Regions from separate parts of the Shewanella sp. GJ50-10 genome, predicted to be linked through region 3. Evidence: predicted binding sites of a transcription regulator. Region 3 holds the regulator's gene; each other region holds the start of a gene.
What was found. The regulator NrdR, encoded in region 3, represses ribonucleotide reductase genes. The targets are predictions, from matches to a motif close to AAACACNANATNTNGTGTTT.
Positions count from the first base shown of each region.

Region 1: a site for NrdR is predicted at 4,450-4,469, ahead of nrdA (class 1a ribonucleoside-diphosphate reductase subunit alpha). Genes of this name have one in related genera too.
Region 2: a site for NrdR is predicted at 3,602-3,621, ahead of nrdD (anaerobic ribonucleoside-triphosphate reductase). Genes of this name have one in related genera too.

Region 1 covers NZ_JBVVSS010000001.1:2,166,112-2,174,150, reverse strand. The annotation lists gene AC0L4E_RS09090 (LysR family transcriptional regulator) at 1-296, shown strand, start outside; gene yfaE (class I ribonucleotide reductase maintenance protein YfaE) at 449-802, opposite strand; gene nrdB (class Ia ribonucleoside-diphosphate reductase subunit beta) at 777-1,907, opposite strand; gene nrdA (class 1a ribonucleoside-diphosphate reductase subunit alpha) at 1,962-4,250, opposite strand; gene AC0L4E_RS09070 (HAD family hydrolase) at 4,891-5,559, opposite strand; gene ubiG (bifunctional 2-polyprenyl-6-hydroxyphenol methylase/3-demethylubiquinol 3-O-methyltransferase UbiG) at 5,684-6,412, opposite strand; gene gyrA (DNA gyrase subunit A) at 6,769-8,039, shown strand, end outside.
Region 2 covers NZ_JBVVSS010000001.1:1,530,645-1,538,683, forward strand. The annotation lists gene AC0L4E_RS06340 (M48 metallopeptidase family protein) at 1-256, opposite strand, end outside; gene AC0L4E_RS06345 (DUF3010 family protein) at 461-898, opposite strand; gene AC0L4E_RS06350 (DEAD/DEAH box helicase) at 980-2,311, opposite strand; gene rssA (patatin-like phospholipase RssA) at 2,500-3,471, shown strand; gene nrdD (anaerobic ribonucleoside-triphosphate reductase) at 3,682-5,802, shown strand; gene nrdG (anaerobic ribonucleoside-triphosphate reductase-activating protein) at 5,875-6,357, shown strand; gene AC0L4E_RS06370 (YibL family ribosome-associated protein) at 6,741-7,097, shown strand; gene ribA (GTP cyclohydrolase II) at 7,183-7,797, shown strand; gene AC0L4E_RS06380 (hypothetical protein) at 7,933-8,039, shown strand, end outside.
Region 3 covers NZ_JBVVSS010000001.1:3,317,507-3,325,545, forward strand. The annotation lists gene AC0L4E_RS14000 (phosphatidylglycerophosphatase A family protein) at 1-171, opposite strand, end outside; gene thiL (thiamine-phosphate kinase) at 171-1,127, opposite strand; gene nusB (transcription antitermination factor NusB) at 1,220-1,624, opposite strand; gene ribH (6,7-dimethyl-8-ribityllumazine synthase) at 1,639-2,118, opposite strand; gene ribBA (bifunctional 3,4-dihydroxy-2-butanone-4-phosphate synthase/GTP cyclohydrolase II) at 2,240-3,343, opposite strand; gene AC0L4E_RS14025 (riboflavin synthase) at 3,399-4,055, opposite strand; gene ribD (bifunctional diaminohydroxyphosphoribosylaminopyrimidine deaminase/5-amino-6-(5-phosphoribosylamino)uracil reductase RibD) at 4,163-5,302, opposite strand; gene nrdR (transcriptional regulator NrdR) at 5,365-5,814, opposite strand; gene glyA (serine hydroxymethyltransferase) at 6,035-7,291, opposite strand; gene ettA (energy-dependent translational throttle protein EttA) at 7,480-8,039, shown strand, end outside.

The DNA.
Region 1 (8,039 bases), 1.2 Mb from region 3:
AAACAGCTAGCAAGGCCATATCGGCAAACTGCTGGCACGTTGATAGCTATTATCATATAACCTCTTTAGTTGTTAGAGGCTTAGGCTGGGCGCTTGTGCCTGAGCATATTGCTGATTCGTCTTGGTATTCAGGTGAGATAAAAGAGTTGAGTTGTTACCACATACCTGATTCGATATTGATTGAAATGGGATTAGTTAAACGTCGAGATAAAGGTGCAGGTAATATCATGAACTGGATGTTTGGCGAAGTCGATAAGATGTTTATTGAAGCTAAAAAAGCAAAACGTGCTCGTTAGTACTGCTGGATCATTAAGCAGGTCTATAGTTATAATTTATGAACAAAAAATTATGGATAAAGGTTTATTATAGCTGGGTTTGAATGATATTGCTTTGGAGTAATACTGATACCAAACTAACTATATTAAGCTAATTTTATCAATCTACTCTATCAATCTAGAATGACCACTGACTTGTTGTGTTGAACATAAAGGTTGCTTGGTTCATCAGTGGTTAAATCAAGATCTAAGTTAGAATCTGGCACACAACAACAAGGTAAACATTCATTGTCTTTCAGTTCAACCAAAGGCTTAGTGAGATAACGCACACTGCCTTTGTTAACTGTTGTTTTGCAGGCACCACAAAAGCCATTTCTGCATTCAGAGAATACATTCACTTTTTTTATTTCTAGTACTTCAAGCAGAGTGTGTTGCTGCTGATTGAACAGCAACACAGGCTCGCCATTTAAACTAACAATGGGTGCTTTTTTAAAGTTGGGCTTATAGGTCAAAGTCAGAAAACTCATCACTGTCTACAGCCGAGTCAATCTGACCGACTAAATAAGATGAAACTTCAACTTCCTGCGGTGCAACTTGTACAGCATCACTTTCTAGCCAGTTTTTCATCCATGGAAGCGGGTTAGATTGCTCTGGGTATGGTTGTGGCAGGTTTACGGCTTTCATACGTTGGTTAGTAATGTATTCAACATACTGACATAAAATTTGCTCATTAAGGCCAATCATTGAACCATCTTTAAACAGGTATTGTGCCCATTCTTTTTCTTGCTCTGCCGCTTTGTAAAAGATGTCATAAGCTTGGTCATGACATTCTTTAGCGATTTCACCCATTTCTGGGTCATCTTTGCCGCCTTGCATAATATTAACAATGTGCTGAGTACTATTAAGGTGTAACGCTTCATCACGGGCAATTAAGCGGATAATTTTAGCGTTACCTTCCATCAACTTACGTTCTGCAAAAGCAAACGAACAAGCAAAGCTCACATAGAAACGAATCGCTTCTAATGCATTAACTGACATCATACAAAGGTAAAGTGATTTTTTAAGAATACGCGAACTAACCGCGATTTCTTTACCATTGATATTATGAGTGCCTTCACCGTGTAAGTTGAATATTTGAGTCAACTCAATAAGGTCATCATAATATTGTGCAATATCACCGGCGCGCTTCAGAATTTCTTCATTTACCACGATATCGTCAAATACCACAGATGGGTCGTTAACAATATTACGGATAATATGAGTGTAAGAACGCGAGTGAATGGTCTCTGAAAACGACCAGGTTTCAATCCATGTTTCTAATTCTGGCAGTGATACTAATGGCAGTAGGGCAACGTTAGGCGAACGACCTTGAATAGAATCCAATAATGTTTGGTATTTAAGGTTTGAGATGAAAATGTGTTTCTCATGCTCAGGTAAGCTTTGGTAATCAATTTTATCTTTACTTACATCTACTTCTTCTGGGCGCCAGAAAAAAGATAATTGCTTTTCAATTAACTTTTCAAAAACTTCATATTTTTGTTGATCGTAACGCGCAACATTAACCGATTGGCCCATGAACATTGGTTCATTCACTGCGTTATTCGGTGTTTGACAAAAAGTAGAGTAAGCCATTTATATATCCTAAAAAAGCGGGGAAACTCCCCGCAATTGTATGCAAATTATTGATTAAATCTTACAAGCGCCGCCAGCACAATCATCATCTTCTTTTTCGACTACAGTGATGTCGTCTAAGTTGTCTGATGCACCATCACGAGTGTTGTGATAGTAAAGGGTCTTAACCCCTAATTTGTAGGCTGTTAGCAAATCTTTAAGCAAAGTTTGCATCGGAACTTTCTGACCGTCAAAACGTGTCGGATCGTAGTTAGTGTTTGCCGAAATCGCTTGGTCAATAAACTTTTGCATAATGCCGACTAACTCTAAGTAACCATTGTTGTTTGGCATATTCCAAAGCAGTTCATATTGATGTTTTAGTTCATCAAAGTCTGGTACTACTTGCTTTAACTGACCGTCTTTACTCGCTTTAACACTAATCAACCCACGTGGAGGTTCAATACCGTTGGTCGCATTAGAAATCTGTGAAGACGTTTCAGAAGGCATTAACGCTGACAAAGTTGAGTTACGTAGGCCATGTTGCTGGATATCGCTGCGTAAACCTTCCCAATCCATATGAAGCGGTTCACTACAAATTTTATCAAGGTCACGTTTGTAAGTATCAATTGGCAAGATACCTTCAGCGTATGTTGTCTCGTTAAATAACGGACAAGCACCTTGTTCTTTCGCTAAATTCATAGAAGCTTTTAATAAGTAAAACTGAATTGCTTCAAATGTTTTATGGGTCAAGTTATTGCCTGAGCCATCAGAATATTTCATTCCATTTTTTGCTAGGTAATTTGCAAAGTTAATTACACCGATACCTAGAGTTCGACGATTCATTGAACCAAGCTGAGCCGAAATAATCGGGTAGTCTTGGTAATCTAATAAGTTATCAAGTGCACGAACTGCTAAATCAGCTAGCGGTTCTAATTCTGATAAGTCATTGATAGCACCAAGATTTAGTGCTGAAAGAGTACAAAGGGCGATTTCACCATTTGGATCTTCAATGTTTTTCATTGGCTTAGTTGGCAAAGCAATTTCTAAACAAAGGTTAGATTGCTTAATTGGCGCGACTTTAGGGTCGAATGGGCTGTGGGTATTACAGTGATCGACGTTTTGAATATAAATACGACCAGTTGACGCACGTTCTTGCATCATCAGTGAAAATAGTTCAACGGCTTTTATCTCTTTACGACGAATGCTAGTGTCAGCTTCATACTGTAAATACAGACGTTCGAATTCAGTTTGATCAGCAAAGAACGCATCGTATAAACCTGGTACGTCAGATGGGCTGAATAAGCTGATGTTTTGAGATTTAATTAAACGCTGATACATCAGTTTGTTTAATTGAACGCCGTAATCGAGATGACGAACACGGTTGTCGTCAACACCACGGTTATTCTTAAGGACAAGTAGCGATTCAACTTCTAAATGCCAAATAGGGTAGAACAAGGTTGCTGCGCCGCCACGAACGCCGCCTTGTGAGCATGACTTAACCGCAGTTTGGAAATACTTGTAAAAAGGTAAACAACCTGTGTGGAATGCTTCACCGCCTCTAATAGGACTGCCTAAAGCACGAATACGACCAGCGTTAATACCGATACCTGCACGTTGGCTGACATACTTAACAATAGAAGATGCCGTCGCGTTAATTGAATCTAGGCTATCGTCACACTCAATCAATACACATGAGCTGAACTGACGTGTTGGAGTACGTACGCCTGCCATAATTGGAGTTGGCAGTGAAATCTTAAAGGTAGATACCGCATCATAAAAACGTTTGATGTAATCAAGACGAGTTTCTTTAGGATATTTAGCAAATAAACATGCCGCAACCAAGATATATAAGAACTGAGCACTTTCGTATATTTCGTTAGTGACACGGTTTTGAACTAGGTACTTGCCTTCTAATTGCTTTACTGCAGCATAAGAGAAGTCCATGTCACGCCAATGATCCATATAGCCATCAAGAATCGTTAATTCTTCAGCTGTATAGTCTTCAATAATATGTTTGTCGTATTTACCAAGCTCTACCAAACGGTTTACTTGATCAATTAGTTTAGGTGGTTCAAATTGGCCAAAAGCTTTTTTACGTAAATGAAATACAGCTAAGCGAGCAGCCAGAAATTGGTAATCAGGTGATTCTGGTGAAATTAAATCAGCTGCTGCTTTGATAATTGTCTCGTGAATAGCTTCAGTTGGAATACCTTCAAAAAACTGCAGGTGAGAGCGTAATTCAACTTCTGAAACTGAAACGTTATTCAGTCCTTTTGCTGCCCATTCGATAACGCGATGAATTTTATCTAAATCAATTTTTTCGCGTTCGCCACTGCGTTTAGTGACTGTCATATTGCTGTTCATTAAAAAGCCTTGGTTCTATATTTATTGGTGTAATTTATCATTGGATCTTTTTCTATCGTGTTACTTACGATCGCCAATAAATCACATTACGTTCCCTTGTAAGCTGATCATCCAAAAGCATTCACAACATAATATTAACAAAAATACTAGTGTTACAGCGAGATACGTAGGTTTTAAGCTAGTGTCTCTTAGTGATGTCACACACAAGATATGGTGTTTTTAAATTTTATACATACAAGATAGTGAGGTTACTCACTATTTGCAAGCAAGATTTTATTGAATAACTTGTGGATATCTTATGTATATTGAAACAAGTTAGTAAAAGCTAACCTGCTAACGTAAAATACGCTTTAACTTTTCGGTTTAGACGTTTTTTTGTTCGAATATTCACACTGGTTCGATCGCTAAAATAATCAGCGATCGATTGTTTCGGTATAAAAATAGTTTGATTTTTTGATCTAAGGTTTGCTATGCAGATTTAAGCCTTAATAGGAGGTATAACTGATTTAGTTTCTTCAAATGAAATAGGGCTTGAGTTGCTAGTTTAACTAACGATTTTATAAGCTGAGTAAGGCCATTTAATGGCCGCCACTTTGCAATGACTTTGATTACACATGACTTTGATTACACATTAGTATGGTTACGAAATCACTTTTGTTATAAAAAGATCGTGCAGATCAGCAACGGTATTAAATTCAATTTTACTTGGCCATTGCTCTGGAGTATCTGATTCAGATAAATACCCCCACAAGGCTGTTCCGCCTATCATCCCTGCATTGTCAGCTGCAACTAAGTCACGTTCTGCGTCGCCTAAATATAATATCTCATGAGGTTTACAATTAATTTGCTGTGCAGCTAAAAACATTGGAGCGGTATGGGGTTTAGGGTGCTGAGTTGAATCTCCACTTATAATAGATTTTGCACGATGAGTTAAACCTAAAGCATCAATAAGCGGTCGAGTAAACTTTGCTTGCTTGTTAGTGACAATGCCAAATGGAATTTCATTACTGTCCAATAAATCAAGAAAGACATCAAATCCTTCAAATAACCGTGCTTTTTCACCATTTACCATTTTGTAGTAACCCAACAATGATTGCTGAATTTCAAGTTGAGTGGTTTCATCAAGATGCGGCACACCGGCTTTAACTAATGCAAGACTGCCATGTGAAGCCGAATAACGCAGGGCTGCGACACTTTGAGGTGCTATTTTACGATCTAGTAGGCTTAGATTTAACGCATGGATTAAATCTGGTGCAGTATCAGCTAAGGTGCCGTCTAAATCAAAGAGCACAGCTTTAATAGAATTCATAAATGCCTCGTGGTATTAACAAGTTTATCGAGCTATTACATTATTAAGTTTAATTTGGAGCTAAGAAGGGGGTAACGCCGGAATTGACGTTACCTTTTGATATGGCATCTTAATCTTGCTTTGGTTAGTCAGCGACCTTTTGAGTGGCGATCATGTAATTAACATCGACTTTGTTAGTGTACTTATATACACCTGAAAGAGGATTATAAGTGATACCTAATGCGTCACGACAAATTAAGTCGGTATTATCAACTAAGTTTATTAGCTCGGATGGTCTGATGAACTTACTGTGATCGTGTGTGCCGACAGGAAGCATTTTTAACACATATTCAGCGCCGACAATCGCCTGAATATATGACATCATGCTTCGGTTGATGGTTGAAAAGAAAACATGACCACCAGGCTTAACCATGTCACAACATGCTTGAATAACTGATAATGGATCTGGCACGTGTTCAAGCATTTCCATGCAAGTGACGACATCATAATGATTTGCGTGAGTGGCAGCGTGCTCTTCAGCAGTCATGGTATCGTAATTGATGGTCACCCCAGTTTCTAAGGCATGAAGCTTTGCGACTTCAATTTGAGCCTCGCCCATATCTAAACCCGTCACATTAGCACCAATTTTTGCCATGCTTTCTGACAAAATACCGCCTCCACAACCAATATCGATAACTTGTTTTTCAAATAAGCCACCGCTAGTTTGATCAATATAATTTAATCGTAAAGGGTTTAATTGATGTAATGGCTTAAAGTCGCCATTTGGATCCCACCAAGATTCTGCCATTTTGGCAAATTTTTCGATTTCTTGATGATCAACATTCTGTTGAGTGGTGTGTTCTTGGTTCGACATAGCAAGGACCCATAATATATTTATGATTATTGCATGCATTATAACCATCCATTACAAGAAACATAGTGAGATGAAACAAGATTCATTTCTAGTTGCCTATATATTCGGCAGTAATTGCTGATAAAAAAGTCATCGAGGTTTTATTAGCGGCTTTTGGGCATTTCAATAGTAGTGAAACCTAAACAATATTGACTAATTCTTGCTGTTTTTATTCAGTTTTTCACTTGCTTTAACTTTTCGTTGTTCTAGGGTCTAGCCACTTTATTTATCTGTGTTAGAATGCCAAATCACGTTTTTGAGCTACACAATAAAATGGAATAATTATTGTGCGCTAATTTTAGGGGAACGAGCAGTTTATGACTGATCTGGCATCATCAATTTCGCCAATTAACATCGAAGACGAACTAAAAAATTCTTATTTAGATTATGCAATGAGTGTAATCGTAGGTCGTGCATTACCCGACGTTCGTGACGGTTTAAAACCTGTTCACCGTCGTGTGCTTTTTGCAATGAACGAATTAAAGAACGACTTTAATAAGCCTTATAAAAAATCAGCTCGTGTTGTTGGTGACGTAATTGGTAAGTATCACCCACATGGTGACTCTGCTGTTTACGATACAATCGTACGTATGGCACAACCATTCTCAATGCGTTACACCTTAGTAGACGGCCAAGGTAACTTCGGTTCTGTCGATGGTGATTCAGCAGCGGCAATGCGTTATACCGAAATCCGTATGGAGAAGTTAGCTCATTCATTGCTAGCTGATTTAGAAAAAGAAACCGTGGATTATGTACCTAACTATGATGGTACAGAACATATCCCTGCGGTTTTGCCGACTCGTGTACCGACATTATTAATTAATGGTTCATCTGGTATTGCGGTTGGTATGGCGACGAATATCCCGCCGCACAATATCAATGAAGTTGTTCAAGGCTGTTTAGCGTTAATAGAAGAGCCTAGTCTCTCAATTGAACAGCTAATGGAATACATTCCTGGACCTGACTTCCCTACAGCTGCGTCAATCAATGGCCGTAAAGGTATCATTGATGCATACAAAACTGGCCGCGGCCGTGCTGTTATGCGCTCAAAAGCAGAAATTGAAGAAGAAAACAATCGCGAACGTATCATCGTTACAGAAATCCCTTATCAAGTGAACAAAGCACGTCTGATTGAAAAAATCGCTGAGCTTGTTAAAGATAAGAAGATTGAAGGTATCAGTGGTTTACGTGATGAGTCTGATAAAGACGGCATGCGCATTGTTATTGAAATCAAACGTGGTGAAGTCGGCGAAGTTGTACTAAACAACTTATACGCTCAAACACAAATGCAGTGTTCTTTTGGTATTAACATGGTTGCGTTGACAAATGGTCAACCGAAACTGTTTAACCTAAAAGAAATGCTTGAGTGTTTTATTCTTCACCGTCGTGAAGTTGTGACTCGCAGAACAGTATTCGAATTACGTAAAGCTCGCGAACGTGCACATATCCTTGAAGCACTAGCGATTGCACTTGCTAACATTGATCCAATTATTGCGTTAATTAAAGCATCACCAACTCCAGCTGAAGCAAAAGTTAAATTAGTTGCTCAAGGCTGGCAGTTAGGTAATGTGCAAGGCATGCTTGAAAA
Region 2 (8,039 bases), 1.8 Mb from region 3:
ATTCCATAGCATAGTCATATAAGGCTTTATCAGTGCGAATGTCATGGATGGTTGGGTAACGGCTTAATAGTAGGTTTTCAAGGGTGTCATTTTCAATATGACGTTTAACTTGTTCAATGGTGCTGGCTGAATATCCATTAAGATATTTTAGCTGAGCTTGCTGTTTTTGTTTTGCTTGCACATCTTTACTGGTCACAAGACCTGCTAAGGTATCTTTTGCTGCGGCAACTTTAGCCGAGCTGGTTTTTACAACCATTTTAGGCGGTGCTTTACGAGCGGGTTTGTCTGCTAGTTTACTGGATGCTTTTTTTGAGCTCATAGCTTGTTATTTTGCCCAATGGAATAAGGTTAATTAGCGGATAAAACTAAGCCTACCAATTCATCTTAATGTTTTCATCAAATTGATGATTAAGGGAATCGATAGGCTTATTGTTTACTAAAGCTTAAGTTGGTATTTAACTTAAACTTTGCCGTACATGCGACGGTTTTGCTGTGCGTAAGCAGCTTCAAAAGCTGGTAATTGTACGCGTTTTAGGCCAAGCGTCTCTAAATCAGCTTGTGGCGGGTTACGCTTTAGCTCTTCTTTAATGATAACAGGGCTAATGATGCTAACAGGTAACTCAGTTATTTGAATTGCCGCTTCAGCTTTGAAGCTAGTTGCAGAGCCTGCAAACTTACCTTTTTGTTCACGTTCAATGATGACGATTTCGTCAACTTTGTAATCTTCCATTAATTTGTGGAAAGCAAAGTGAAACTCACGAATAGATTCTGTTTCAGCTGATTTAGAAATGCTGAATGATATTTGACGACATTCAGGTACATTGAATGTTTCAACTTCATAAGTTAATAAGCTAATGATGGCTTCGCCACCTTTTAATTCCACGCCACAAATTTTCATGTTTCACCTTACTTTGTACTAGTTTGATTTTGCCTAATGCCACAGTTAACAGTAGTAACAGCATTAGGCTTAAATTAGGTATTAATCTTCGCTAAGCTCTTGTTCATCATCTTGAACAATTGAGTTATCGTTTTCAGTTATCTTTACTGGTTTGGCTTTACGGCGCATTGGCGCATCACCAATATCAACACCGGTAATAAAGCGCTTATCACGCTTAGGTGCTGTTTTAGGTTTATTGCTTGTACTACGCTTTTTGTTCGATGCTTTGGCATCGCTTGCCTTGGCATTTTTGCTGCCAGCTTTTGGTTTATCTTTTAAGCCTTTGAATTTGCCTTGTAGACCTTCAATAGTCGAAAAGTCAAAATTCTTACGTAAGAATACTTGGATTTTCTTAAAGCTGTCCCAGTCTTTAGGGCCAACTAATGAAATTGCATCACCTTTAGCGCCAGCGCGGCCTGTACGGCCAATGCGGTGAACGTATTCTTCAGCAAATTTGGGCATGTCAAAGTTAATCACTAATGACACATTTAATAAATCTAATCCACGAGATGCAACATCGGTTGTCACCAATATTTTTTGTTGGCCGCGGCTGAATTTATCCATAATCTGATTACGAGCAGATTGATTTAAGTCGCCACTTAACGCTGCAGTTTCTAAGCCTTGTTCAGCAAGAAGCTTGGCTAACCTGTCAGTGTCTGCACGAGTCGCGGTGAAAATAATCACTTGCTTGTGCTGCTCAGTTTTAAGTATGTGCTGCAATAGAGCTTGTTTGTGATCTAAGTGATCAACTAAATATACACGCTGTGTAATATCTTTATGTTCATTGTGCGATGCACCAATAGCCACGTGACTTGGGGTTTTCAGTAATGTCGCAGCAATATCATTAACATGGTCATGATCGAGTGTGGCAGAAAACATCAAGGTTTGTCTGCGCTTGTGATCAGCGGCGTCATTAATGGCTTTTAATTGTGGGGCAAAACCTAAATCAAGCATACGGTCTGCTTCATCAAGAATAAGCAGTTCTAAGCCATTAAGATAAAGATGGCGTTGCTGAAGATGATCGGCAATACGACCCGGCGTAGCCACAATAAAGTGAGGATCACGGGATAACGATTTTGCTTGGTCGTTAAAGTTCTCACCACCTAAAATGCTCACCGCTTTATATTGAGTGTTTGCCACCAATAAACGTAGCTGGCCATAAACTTGCTGAGCAAGCTCTCGGGTTGGCAATAAAATAAGTACACGCGGATCTTTTTTAGATAAGGCCTTTGTTGATATTACGCGCTGCAGTGCAGGTAATAAAAATGCCAGGGTTTTACCTGAACCGGTTTTTGAAGATGCCATTAAATCTTTACCCGCTAGGGCAATCGGCAGGGCTTGCTGCTGAATTTCAGTTGGCTCAGAAATGCCCATATGCTTTAGACTTTCAAGTAAGCGTTTGTCTAAAGAAAAATCGGTAAATAACAAAGGTAAATCCCCTAAAAAATGATAGCCAGATATTATAACGTGTAAGCCTGAGATAGCCAACAGCTTAAGCCTCAGTTATGCTGCGTTTTACTATTTAAATTTCCATTAATTTCAGTTTAAGGATGTCGATAAACATGTCGGATGTTGCCAACGAACCAAGCAAGACCAAAGAATTACGCATTGGTGTTGCGCTCGGCAGTGGAGCTGCTAAAGGTTGGGCTCACATTGGTGTATTAAAAGAACTTGCCGAGATGGGCGTTTATCCAGATAAGGTGGCTGGGTGTTCTGTAGGCGCTTTAGTCGGTGCGGCGTATGCCAATGATCATCTCGATGAACTAGAAAGCTGGGTACGGGGGTTTTCAAGCTGGGATGTTTTAGGGCTTATGGATTTAAGCTGGCGTAAGGGCGGCTTAATCAGTGGTGAGAAAGTGTTTGATGTAATAGCGGGTCGCATTGGTGAGCTTAAAATTGAACAACTTAAAAAGCCTTTTTCTGCCGTTGCGACAGATTTATATTCAGGCCAAGAAATCTGGTTCAAAGAGGGCGACTTACGTCATGCCGTTAGAGCATCTTGTTCGATGCCAGGCTTTTTACCGCCTGTGCAACTGGAAGAACGCTGGTTAGTGGATGGCGCAGTCGTCAATCCTGTTCCAGTGTCTATGTGCAGGGCAATGGGCGTAGATGTGGTCATTGCGGTTGATTTGAATGGTCACCGCCGCAATAGTATGCATATGTTACCGCAGCAAATGAAAAGCCGTGCGCCAACGGAACTTGAAAAGCAGCAACAAGAAGCTAAAGAGTCTGAGTCGGCGTTTATGGACATTTGGGGTAAAGGTAAAGAGTACATTTCCGGTCTGACTGAAATGTTTTCTACGTCTTCAAAATCTCATCCAGGGATGATTGCGGTAATGTCTCAATCAATGGATATTTTAGAGCAACGCCATAAACGTGCACGTTTGATGGGCGACCCGCCTGACGTGTGTTTGGTACCACAGCTTGCTGATATTGGTACTATGGAGTTTCATCGCGCTGCAGAAGCCATTGAAGCGGGTCGTCAAGCCGTGCGCCAAACCGCTCATTTAATCAACTCTTCGCTAGGCCGATAACGGTTTTCATAATTCTGGTCAAGCTCTGTATTGCTATTTAGTGCAGAGCTTGGCAGTAATTTTTTTCATTTTATCTGCCTTCGTTAAACTATGATCCAGATCATAGAATTCTAGTCTTCATTATTGCTTAATGCACCATATATTGTGTTTATTGGTTCTTTGTTGTGGATATATAGTGTTTATATCCTGTGCATAAATGGAGTAAAAGTAATGCCTGTAGTAATTAAAAGGGACGGATGTCGGACTGTATTTGATGAGTCTAGAATAAGGGATGCCATTGTTGCTGCAATGGCGACGGCTACAGGTCATGCCGATGTAGATTATGCTGCTACTGTAGCTTGTGTGATTAGAGATCAGTTATCACATAAACAAGAAGTAGAGATACATCATCTTCAAGATCTGGTTGAAAACCTATTAATGGAAGGGCCTCATAAAGAGGTGGCTCGCCATTATATTGAGTATCGCCATGACCGCGATATTTGTCGTGAAGCTAAAAGTAAGCTTAACTGCGAAATTCGTGGTTTAGTTGAACAAAGCGATAGCTCTATTCTTAATGAAAATGCCAATAAAGACGCAAAAGTTATTCCTACTCAGCGTGATTTATTAGCGGGTATTGTGGCTAAGCATTACGCTAAATCTCACTTATTACCTAAAGACATTGTTGCTGCTCATGAGTCAGGCCAACTGCATTATCATGACCTTGATTACGCACCTTTCTTCCCAATGTTTAACTGCATGCTAATTGATTTAGCGGGCATGATGACCCATGGCTTTAAAATGGGTAACGCTGAAATTGATACTCCTAAGTCAATTTCAACAGCGACTGCAGTAACTGCTCAAATTATCGCTCAAGTGGCTAGCCACATTTACGGCGGCACTACCATTAACCGCATCGACGAAGTGTTAGCGGAATTTGTGCAAAAGAGTTACCAAAAGCAATTAGTGATTGGTAAAGAGTGGGGCGTGAGCGACGTTGAAGCTTTTGCTATGGCGCAGACAGAAAAAGAATGTCATGACGCATTCCAGTCTTTAGAGTATGAAGTGAACACACTGCATACAGCAAATGGCCAAACACCATTTGTGACCTTTGGTTTTGGTTTAGGCACCAGCTGGGAATCTCGATTAATTCAAAAGTCGATTCTGACAGTACGTATGGCTGGCCTTGGTAAAAACCGTAAAACAGCTGTATTCCCTAAACTTGTTTTTGCTATTCGTGATGGGATAAATCATAAAGCTTCTGATAGCAATTATGATGTTAAAAAGCTGGCATTAGAGTGTGCAACTATGCGCATGTATCCAGATATTCTTAACTATGAGCAAGTTGAACGTGTTACTGGTTCATTTAAAACCCCAATGGGTTGCCGTTCTTTCTTAGGTACTTACGAAGAAAATGGCGAGCTTGTTCATGAAGGTCGTAACAACCTCGGTGTTGTTAGCCTTAACTTGCCAAGAATTGCGATTGAAGCAAAAGGCGACGAAAAAGCATTCTTTGCATTACTTGATGAAAGAATGACATTGGCTCGTAAAGCATTAGATACACGTATCGCTCGTCTTGTTGGGGTTAAAGCCAGAGTGGCGCCAATCTTATACATGGAAGGCGCATGTGGTGTTCGCTTAAAAGCAGATGATGATATTTCTGAAATTTTCAAGAATGGCCGCGCATCGATTTCATTAGGCTATATCGGTCTGCATGAAACAATCAATGCGTTATACGGAACTGAAGAGCACGTATTCGATAGTGAGTTACTTCGCACTAAAGCCGTTGAAATTATCAATGTGATGAAGCGTGCTACCGAGTCTTGGAAAGCAGAAACAGGTTATGGTTTTAGCTTATACAGCACCCCAAGTGAGAACTTGTGTAGCCGTTTCTGTCAGTTAGATGCAAAACAGTTTGGCGTAGTTGAAGGTGTGACTGATAAAGGTTACTACACCAATAGCTTCCACTTAGATGTTGAAAAGAAAGTTAATCCATACGATAAAATTGATTTTGAATTACCGTACCCAGAAATCACTAACGGTGGCTTCATTTGCTACGGTGAGTTCCCTAACATGCAGCACAACATTGAAGCATTAGAGAACGTATGGGATTACAGTTATAGCCGAGTGCCTTATTACGGTACTAACACGCCAATTGATGAATGTTATGACTGTGGCTTTGTAGGTGAATTTAACTGTACCAGTAAAGGTTTTGTGTGTCCTAAATGTGGCAACCATGAACCAAGCAGAGTATCAGTAACACGTCGTGTATGTGGTTATTTAGGTAGCCCTGATGCACGTCCGTTTAACCACGGTAAGCAAGAAGAAGTGAAGCGCCGCGTTAAGCATATCTAGTTGCTTCATTGAGTTAAGGTAGAATCAAATAAGGCGCTAAATAGCGCCTTATTTATTTGAAAGGTAAGTGTTATGAATTTTCATCAGTATTATCCAGTCGATGTGATTAACGGCCCAGGAACGCGCTGTACTTTGTTTGTATCGGGTTGCGATCATCAATGTCGCGGTTGTTATAACCAGTCGACTTGGGACCCTCGCTCAGGTCATGAAGTGGATAAGCAAATGGAAGATCAAATCATTGCTGATTTAAATGACACTCGAATCAAACGCCGTGGATTATCTTTGTCAGGCGGCGACCCGTTATTTCCAGCAAATTTAACCGCTATCTTGTCTTTGGTTAAACGCGTGAAAGCGGAATGCCCTGATAAAGATATTTGGCTGTGGAGTGGTTATAAACTTGATGAAATGTCGCTGAAACAACAGCAAGTGTTGTCGTATGTGGACGTATTGGTTGATGGTAAGTTTGAACAAGACTTAGCCGATCCAAGCCTTAAATGGCGTGGCAGTTCAAATCAAGTTATCCATGACATTAGTGAGTTGATTGCTGTTAGTTAACTTTTGCTGTTATTCAACTCTAGCTGTGCTTGTTGATTGTCATGAGCGAGTTTTTAAGCTCATTTTTGATGGTTTTATTTTACCACTATCAATAACTGCGACACGAATAATCTGAGTTGTTTTCGCCAGTGATGACGTTGTTGTTTAATCTCGTATTCAACTTGAATGTTATAAAAACAGTATAGTAATCAAAGTACAATTTATAGTCATTAGACAATGAAACACCCATAGCAGTGATGAAATGGTAAATTTATGCGTTGTAACGGGCTTTGAAGTTAGCTAATTCAACCTCTTTAGGTATATAATTTGCGTTCGAAAAAGTGTTGTTCGATATCAAAACAACTCATTGCTATCGATAACATGTAAGAATTTAAGGTAAAGAAATGAATTTAAAACAAGAACTGCAAACACTAAACGATAAAGCAGAGAAGTTTCGCCGTAAACTTGCTGCCGCTGAAGCTCGTGAAGATAAAGCGATTATCATGCAGTTTAAGAAAGAAATTGCCACCGTCACTAAGCGAATTGCTAGTTTGAAAAACCAGCAATCACGTCAATTGAATAAACAAGGCCAAGAAGTTAAAGGCTTAAAATTCAATCGTGCGCTGACTAAAGCTGAACAAGCTGATATGGGCAAACTTAAAAAGTCAGTTAAAGGACTTGTAGTTGTACATCCAATGACAGCTATGGGCCGTGAAATGAATATCACTGTTGTCACCGGTTTTGCTCCTGCAAAATTCTAGTCCAATATACGAAATAGTCATGACATATATGTCAGTTCAAGGATGAATAGTCTCAAGGATTGAGCGTTGTCTTAAAGGTTTATCCATGTCGATTAAATATATCGCCACTTCTAAGTTACCTACGCCTTGGGGCGTATTTGCGATGCATGGTTTCGAAGATACCGAAACCGGTAAAGAGCATGTGGCGTTAACTTATGGTGAGCTTGATGCCACCGAGCCGATGTTAGGCCGTATTCATTCAGAATGTCTAACTGGTGATGCTTTATTTAGTTTACGTTGCGATTGCGGTTTTCAGCTGCAAACTGCGATGCAAAACATTGCTGAGCAAGGTCAAGGTTTTATTCTATATTTACGCCAAGAAGGGCGTGGCATTGGTTTATTAAATAAAATCCGCGCCTATGAGTTACAAGATCAAGGTGCTAATACCGTAGAAGCAAATGAGCGTTTAGGTTTTGAAGCTGATATGCGTAAGTACGACATGATTGAGCCTATGCTTAAGCAAATTGGTGTGAGTAAAGTTAAGCTCATGACTAATAATCCACGTAAAGTAAAAGCGATGCAAGCTGTCGGTATTGAAGTTGCTGAAAGAGTACCTTTGCAAGTGGGTAAAAACCGCTACAATGAAGATTATTTAAAAACGAAATCAACAGAGCTAGGTCATTTAATGACTGAGCATCATTTTGTCGATAACGATAAATAACCATGATTCATTTTGAATACATTAATCTGTAAGTAAACTGCTTATTAAAATGGGTTACCTCAATTGAAAGCGTTTAGCTTTATCAATTCTAAAAGCGTTGCAATGTTATTTGCAGCGCTTTTTATTAGTTTTTTTATGATGCCTAGCAGTCATGCTGATGAGGCAAATAATCCCGATCTTTCTCACTACGCTTTTGCCAATTACATTGGTAGTGGTATTTATCGCGCTTCTGGGCAAAATGC
Region 3 (8,039 bases):
AGCCGTTAAGCTTAAATGTCCCATTAAATACACTAAAGGCACTGCAGCAAGGGTACCAAAAGTACCTGGGGCCTTAGCAGCCAAGCCACTACCAAAACCCAGCGCTAAAAAGTGCACTGGATTTTTTAAAGATAGCTTTAATACTGCGGGATCAGTTGATAATAATTTCATTAAAAATGCTCAAAATGTTTCGAGTCGAGTTCAAAAGGTTGACCATCGGCTACCAGTCGTAATTTATCGCCTGCGCAAATTTGACCAATTTTGACAAACTTAACACCAGCATGAATTAACGCTGTATCCAATGCTCCTCGCTGCGACTCAGGTACAGTAAATAGTAGTTCATAGTCTTCACCACCTGTCAGCGCATAATTGATCGCTTCGTTTTTACCTACAGACTCAAGTAGTGATTTCGATAACGGTAACTCATTCACATCAATAATGGCACCCACATTAGAGGCTTTTAAAACATGTTTAATGTCTGAGTTTAAACCATCTGATAAATCAATCGCGCTGGTTGCTAATGTTCGAAGCGCTTGACCCGCAATGATCCTTGGCGTTGGATGATAATGGCGATTAATTAAAAAACCTTTGTATTGAGGATCAACCTCTTTTTTGCCCAGTAGCACATCTAGACCTAAGGCTGAATCACCTAAAGTACCAGTAACATAAATCCAATCGCCAATTTTAGCGCCACCACGAGTAAGTGCTTTACCTGTTGGCACTTGCCCATGAATGGTGATGTTTATACAACGAGGTCCACGCGTCGTGTCACCACCAATCAAACTCACGCTATAGTATTCAGCAGCCTCAAACAAACCTTCACTGAATTCTTGTAACCATTGGTTATCAACATCAGGCAAAGTTAATGCAAGTGTCATCCAGGCAGGATCTGCACCCATTGCTGCTAAATCTGACAAGTTTACCGCAACAGATTTATAACCAAGCTCATGCGCTGGCATCGTGGGTAGAAAGTGAATGTTTTCGACGAGAGTGTCGCAAGAAATTGCGATTGATTTGTTTTCGGCAGGTTGCACTATTGCGCAATCATCGCCGATACCGAGATGCACATCACGGCGCTGCTGGCCTTTATCACGGAAAAATTGTTCAATAATTTGGAATTCTTTCACGATAAATCTGGTACGGTTGCCCGCCCACCTATATTTTTATAGAAGTATCTAAGCCATACAAAAACGGTATCCGAAGATACCGTTTTCATTCATTACTTGCGAGTAACAAGCTTATCTAGCATACCATTGACAAACTTATGGCTGTCGTCAGCACCAAACGCTTTCGCTAATTCGATACCTTCGTTGATAGCCACTTTAAATGGCACATCTTTACGATAAGTTAATTCATATGCAGCTAAGCGCACAATGGCTTTTTCAACTGGAGATACATCTTCAATGTCACGATCTAAGTGAGGCTTTAGAAGATCATCAAGTTGATTTGCTTTCGTGGCTACACCTGATAGCAATTCACGAAAATAAGCTACATCAACACCGTTAATGTTTTGCTCAGTTAAAAATTCATGTTCAACATCAGCAACGTTATTCTTGCTTAATTGCCATGAATAAATAGCTTGAACAGCTAAACGGCGTGCCTTACGGCGCTCTGAAGGCTTCATTACTTTTCCTACTACTATACCAACTGTTGTTCTAATTCTTGCAGAACGTTAACCATTTCAAGCAGACCTAGGGCAGCTTCAGTGCCTTTGTTACCTGCTTTAGTACCAGAGCGTTCAATTGCTTGCTCAATGGTATCTGTGGTCAACACGCCAAATGAAACTGGGATATCAAACTCTAAAGCAACTTGAGCTAGACCCTTGTTACATTCACCTGCAACTAAATCAAAATGCGGAGTACCACCACGAATCACTGCACCAAGTGCAATGATACCGTCAAACTTTCCACATGCAGCAACACGACGTGCAGCAAGTGGTAATTCAACAGCGCCAGGAACACGAACAACAGTAATGTTGTCATCTTCAACCTGACCAAAACGTTTTAGTGTATCTATTGCGCCATCAAGCAGACTCTCAACTAAAAAACTGTTGAAACGCGATACTACGATCGCAACTTTGGCATTTTTTGCTTCGATATTACCTTGAACTACGTTCATTATCTTACCTAAATTAGCTAAAGCACCCAGCTCTGGGCAAAAGTGGCGGTATAATACCACAGCAAAATGCCCTGAGTCCTGTGCAATTAATGATAAATGTTAACTTCACTAAATTAGTGAATTATTCTGCAATGTAATCAGTAACTTCTAAACCAAAGCCTGACAACGAATGATAATGTTTCGGTGAGCTCAATAGACGCATTGTGCTAACACCAAGACTTGATAGAATTTGTGAACCGATTCCAACCTTACGAGATGTTCCTTCCCACTTAGCCGATGCTGGCGCTTGACCATTGTCTTCTGCCTCAAACGCTTTTACTTTTGCCAGCATTTCACTTGAGTGCTCTTCATGACCCAATAACACCAAAACACCGCCCTCTGATGCGATACGTTCCATGGCTTTCTCTAAAGGCCAGCTACGTTTTTGATCGCGTTCTGAATGCAATAAGTCATTAAAGGTATTCTGTAAATGAACTCGAACTAGACAGTTCTCTTCAACATTCCCTTTCACTAATGCGTAGTGTAATTGATTGTCGATAGTGTCTCTGAAAGTCACCATCTTGAACTCACCAAAACGCGTTGGCAAATTACACTCAGCTTCGCGAACAACGGTCGTTTCTTTGGTATTACGGTACTCAATTAAATCAGCAATGGTACCCATTTTAACGCCGTGCTTTTCACTGAAAAGTTCTAAATCAGGACAACGCGCCATGGTGCCATCATCATTTAAGATTTCAACAATTACACCGGATGGTTCAAGACCTGCTAACCGTGCTAAATCGCAACCAGCTTCTGTGTGACCTGCACGAGTCAGTACGCCGCCATCTTGTGCCATTAATGGGAATATATGGCCTGGTTGAACTAAGTCAGCCGCTTTGGCTTCTTTAGCAACTGCAGCTTGTACAGTAACAGCTCGGTCGTGGGCTGAAATACCAGTCGTCACACCTGTCGCCGCTTCAATAGAAACAGTAAAGTTGGTAGAGAACTGGGCGTTATTGTTAGTCACCATTAACGGTAAATTTAATTGCTGGCAACGTTCTCTAGTCATAGTTTGACAGATTAAACCACGTCCATAAGTGGCCATGAAGTTAATTGCCTCTGGCGTGACCTTTTCAGCCGCCATGATTAAATCACCTTCATTTTCTCTGTCTTCATCGTCCATCAAGATAACCATTTTACCTTGGCGAATGTCTTCGATGATCTCTTCTATACTATGTAGTGCCATGTTAAGACCTTTATGTTGTTATTTCCCATATTTGCAATATAGGGTAAAAATAGGGTTATCGCATAAATCCGGCGCTGGCTAACATTTCCATCGTGACTCCGCCTGTCGATTTGGCAGCTTTTTCCGGATTCATTAGCCGTTCTAAATATCGTGCAATAAGGTCAACTTCAATATTCACCTTATCGCCTGCTTTTAATGCTGTCAGTGTGGTTTCTGATGCTGTGTGCGGCACTATTGTTAATCGAAAACGATGACCGTCAATTTCATTCACAGTTAAACTGACACCATCAATGGTAATTGAGCCTTTATGGGCAATGTAGTGAGATAGCTCCGCAGGCGCTGCTAACCAAAATTCTATGGCCTTACCACGAACGCTACGTTGTTCAACGGCAGCGATGCCATCAACATGACCACTAACCATATGACCACCAAGACGTGTGGTTGGCAGTACGGCTTTTTCAAGATTAACTTTTTGACCAACGTGATAGTTAGCAAAACCGGTCAGTGCGACCGTTTCAGCCGAAATATCGGCGACATAGCCATCAGCTAAACATTCCACCACGGTTAAACATACACCGTTAGTAGCAATACTATCGCCTAACTTCACATCAGCTAAATCCAAGTGACCACTGGCAACGGTTAAACGAATATCATCACCTTTACGCTCGATTTTTCTCAATGTGCCTAAGGCTTCAATAATGCCGGTAAACATAAGTACTCACTTGTTTGTGGTTCGGTTCTGATAGATTATTCAGCTCAATTAGCTTTGCCAAAAATGTTCATTCTCAACAAAATTATTATCGTAAACGGCTCAATCAACTAGAGATTAAAAATCAATCGCTGATCTTCGCCTATTCTGCGCGAATCTACTAATTGTAACCCAGGAATTTGTTCCATAGTTTGATAGTCATTCAATTGTAATAAATTACGGCCATGACTACCTAAAATTTTCATTGCTTGATAAAGATAAAGCTCATCTGCTAGTTTTGCATCTAGTACACTACCAGCAAGGCAGGCTCCAGCCTCAACCAGTACTGAATGACATTGCTTACCTAAATGAGTAAATAACGCATGTAAATCAACCCGTCCATCCTCATTTGCAGCAATAGTGATACAACTAACATGATTGTTAAATTTTTCTCGTACTTCTGCGGGATAGTCGACACAAGACACCAACAATATTGGCGACTCTATATCAAACAGCTTTAGTTCAGCCGTTAACCTAGCACGACTATCTAAAATAACCCTTAAAGGCTGATGTAGTTCTGAGGCCGAAAGTGAATTTTGCAAGCTGCCAAGCTGCTCATAACGCACATTTAATGAAGGGTCATCGGCCAATATCGTTTCAACACCTGTTACCAATGCACAATGACGTGCGCGAAGCTTTTGAACATCAGCTCGTGCGTCTGGACCTGTAATCCACTTTGATACACCATTTGAAAGCGCTGTTTTGCCATCAATACTTGCAGCTAGTTTTATGGTGACGCGAGGCAGACCTGTGGTCATTTTTTTAGTAAAGCCCAAATTGAGCAATTTGGCTTGTTCGGTAAGTAAGCCAACATCAACTTGAATGCCCGCTTCTTGTAATAGTCTTATTCCATTACCAGCAACTTGTGGGTTCGCATCGACTTCTGCGACGACGACTCTTTTCACCCCAGCTTTGATTAATGCCAAAGCGCAAGGAGGCGTGCGGCCATAATGACTACAAGGCTCAAGCGTGACATAGGCAGTGGCCTGTGAAAGTTTATGTTGGTTTTGCTTGGCGTCTACATTTTGAAGAGCATGAATTTCAGCATGGGGGCCGCCCGCTTTAATGTGATACCCCTGGCCAATGATTTTATCATCGACGGCAATAACACAGCCAACATTAGGATTAGGACGAGTGGTATAACGCCCTTTTTCAGCCAATGAAATTGCTAGGCTCATCATTTCGATGTCAATAACGGACCACTGAGACATAAACACCTACTTGAATAGTGGCTGCAAAATGTTATCTACAGCCTCAATACTATGAACAAAAATTACTTTTGTAGTTTAGCGATGGCTTCGCCAAACTGAGATACATCTTCAAAGGCACGATAAACAGAAGCAAAGCGAATATAAGCCACTTTATCTAGTACCATTAATTGTTCCATCATTAAATTACCAATCATAGCCGAGTCAATTTCGCGCTCACCAGTGCCACGTAAGGTAGATTTGATTTTAGTTAACGCTTGTTCAATTTGGTCAATAGATACTGGACGTTTTTCCACAGCACGCAGCATTCCGCCTCGAAGCTTATCTTCATCAAATGGTTGGCGAGTACCATCTTGTTTGATAACCCGTGGCATCACCAGTTCAGCACCCTCAAAGGTCGTGAAGCGTTCATGGCACAATGTACATTCCCGACGGCGACGCACTTGATGGCCATCAGCCACCAGACGAGAATCAATCACTTTGGTATCTGTCGCGCTACAAAATGGGCAATGCATATTCGCTCCTGAAAATAAAATAAAATGGCTGTAAGCACAAAGTACTTACAGCCATTAAAGTTTATCCTATTTACTTTATAAGGTTAACCTTATCGATAAGATTATCCTACTTAGTTCAAAAGGATCATGTGTCTAAATGAGAGAAGCAATATGGGCTTAGATTAATTAGCACGATATTGCTCAACCAGAAAACACAAAGTAACGGGTTTATCCGTTACTTTTATCCGTAAACAGGGTATTTAGCACACAACTCAAGCACTTGGTTCTTAACGCGCTCGATAGTAGCTTCATTAGTAATGTCATCTAGTACATCACACATCCAGTTTGTTAACTCTACCGATTCAGTTTCTGTGAAACCACGACGAGTAATCGCTGGAGAACCAATACGTAGACCAGAAGTAACGAAAGGTGAACGTGGGTCATTCGGTACTGAGTTTTTGTTTACTGTGATGTTAGCTTTACCTAACGCAGCATCAGCATCTTTACCTGTCATATCTTTGCTGATCAGATCAAGCAAGAATAAGTGGTTATCAGTACCGCCAGAAACAACATCGTAGCCACGCTCAATGAAGGTTTTCGCCATCACTTTAGCATTGGCAACAACTTGCTCTTGGTAAGTAGTAAATTCAGGATCAAGAGCTTCTTTAAATGCTACGGCTTTAGCAGCGATAACATGCATTAAAGGACCGCCTTGACCACCTGGGAATACTGCTGAGTTTAACTTTTTGTAGATGTCTTCATCATTTGCAGCAGAAAGGATTAAACCACCACGAGGGCCTGCAAGTGTTTTATGCGTTGTTGTCGTTACAACGTGCGCATGTGGCAGTGGATTCGGGTAGATACCCGCAGCAACAAGACCGGCAACGTGAGCCATATCAACAAATAAGTAAGCACCGACTTTGTCAGCGATTTCGCGGAATTTACCCCAATCGATAATACCTGAGTAAGCAGAGAAACCAGCAATAATCATTTTTGGATTGTGTTCAACAGCTAAACGCTCAACTTCAGCGTAATCGATTTTACCTGTAGTTTCATCGATACCGTACTGAACAGCATTATAAAGTTTGCCAGAAAAACTAACGTGAGAACCATGGGTCAAGTGACCACCATGGGCTAGGCTCATACCTAAAACAGTATCACCGCCTTGAAGTAGCGCCATGAAAACTGCTGAGTTTGCTTGAGAACCAGAATGTGGCTGTACGTTTGCGTATGTAGCGCCAAATAATTCTTTTGCACGAGAAATAGCTAACTCTTCTGCAATATCTACATGCTCACAACCGCCGTAGTAACGCTTACCAGGATAACCTTCAGCATACTTGTTAGTTAGCTGAGAACCTTGTGCTTCAAGAACACGTGGGCTGGTATAGTTTTCTGACGCGATTAATTCAATGTGCTCTTCTTGGCGACGAGTCTCATCTTCAATGGCTTGAAACAGTTGTGGATCGTAATCCGCGATATTCATAGCTTTCTTTAGCATTGGTGTCTCCAACAGCAGTTCTTATATATAGGGTTGCGCGGTATTCTACTCTGCTCTGCGTCACAATCCCAGTATTTACAACATGAATTTCTTTGGAAATTATCATTATTTTAATTAATCCAAAATTTGAGTTAACCGAAAAATAAAGTAGAATTATCATCATCATTGGTCACCAAAGAACCTCAAAAATGGCTCAATTTGTCTATAGTATGCTGCGGGTAGGAAAGATTGTTCCGCCTAAGAAACAAATCCTTAAAGATATTTCACTCAGTTTTTTCCCTGGCGCCAAAATTGGTGTCTTAGGTTTAAACGGTTCAGGTAAGTCGACTTTACTTCGTATCATGGCGGGATTAGATACTGAAATCGAAGGTGAAGCGCGCCCGATGCAAGATCTAAAAATCGGATACCTTCCCCAAGAACCTAAGCTTGATGAATCGCAAACCGTACGTGAAGCCATTGAAGAAGCGGTAAGTGAAGCTAAAAATGCCCTCACCCGTTTAGATGAAGTCTACGCGCTTTACGCTGAACCTGATGCAGACTTTGATGCACTTGCAAAAGAGCAAGGTCAACTTGAAGCCATTATTCAATCTCAAGATGCACATAATCTGGACGTGGTGTTAGACCGCGCAGCGAATGCATTACGTCTTCCAGACTGGGATGAAAAAATCGAAGTATTGTCAGGTGGTGAACGTCGCCGCGTTGCAATCTGTCGTCTATTACTTGAAAAGCCAGACATGTTGCTACTTGA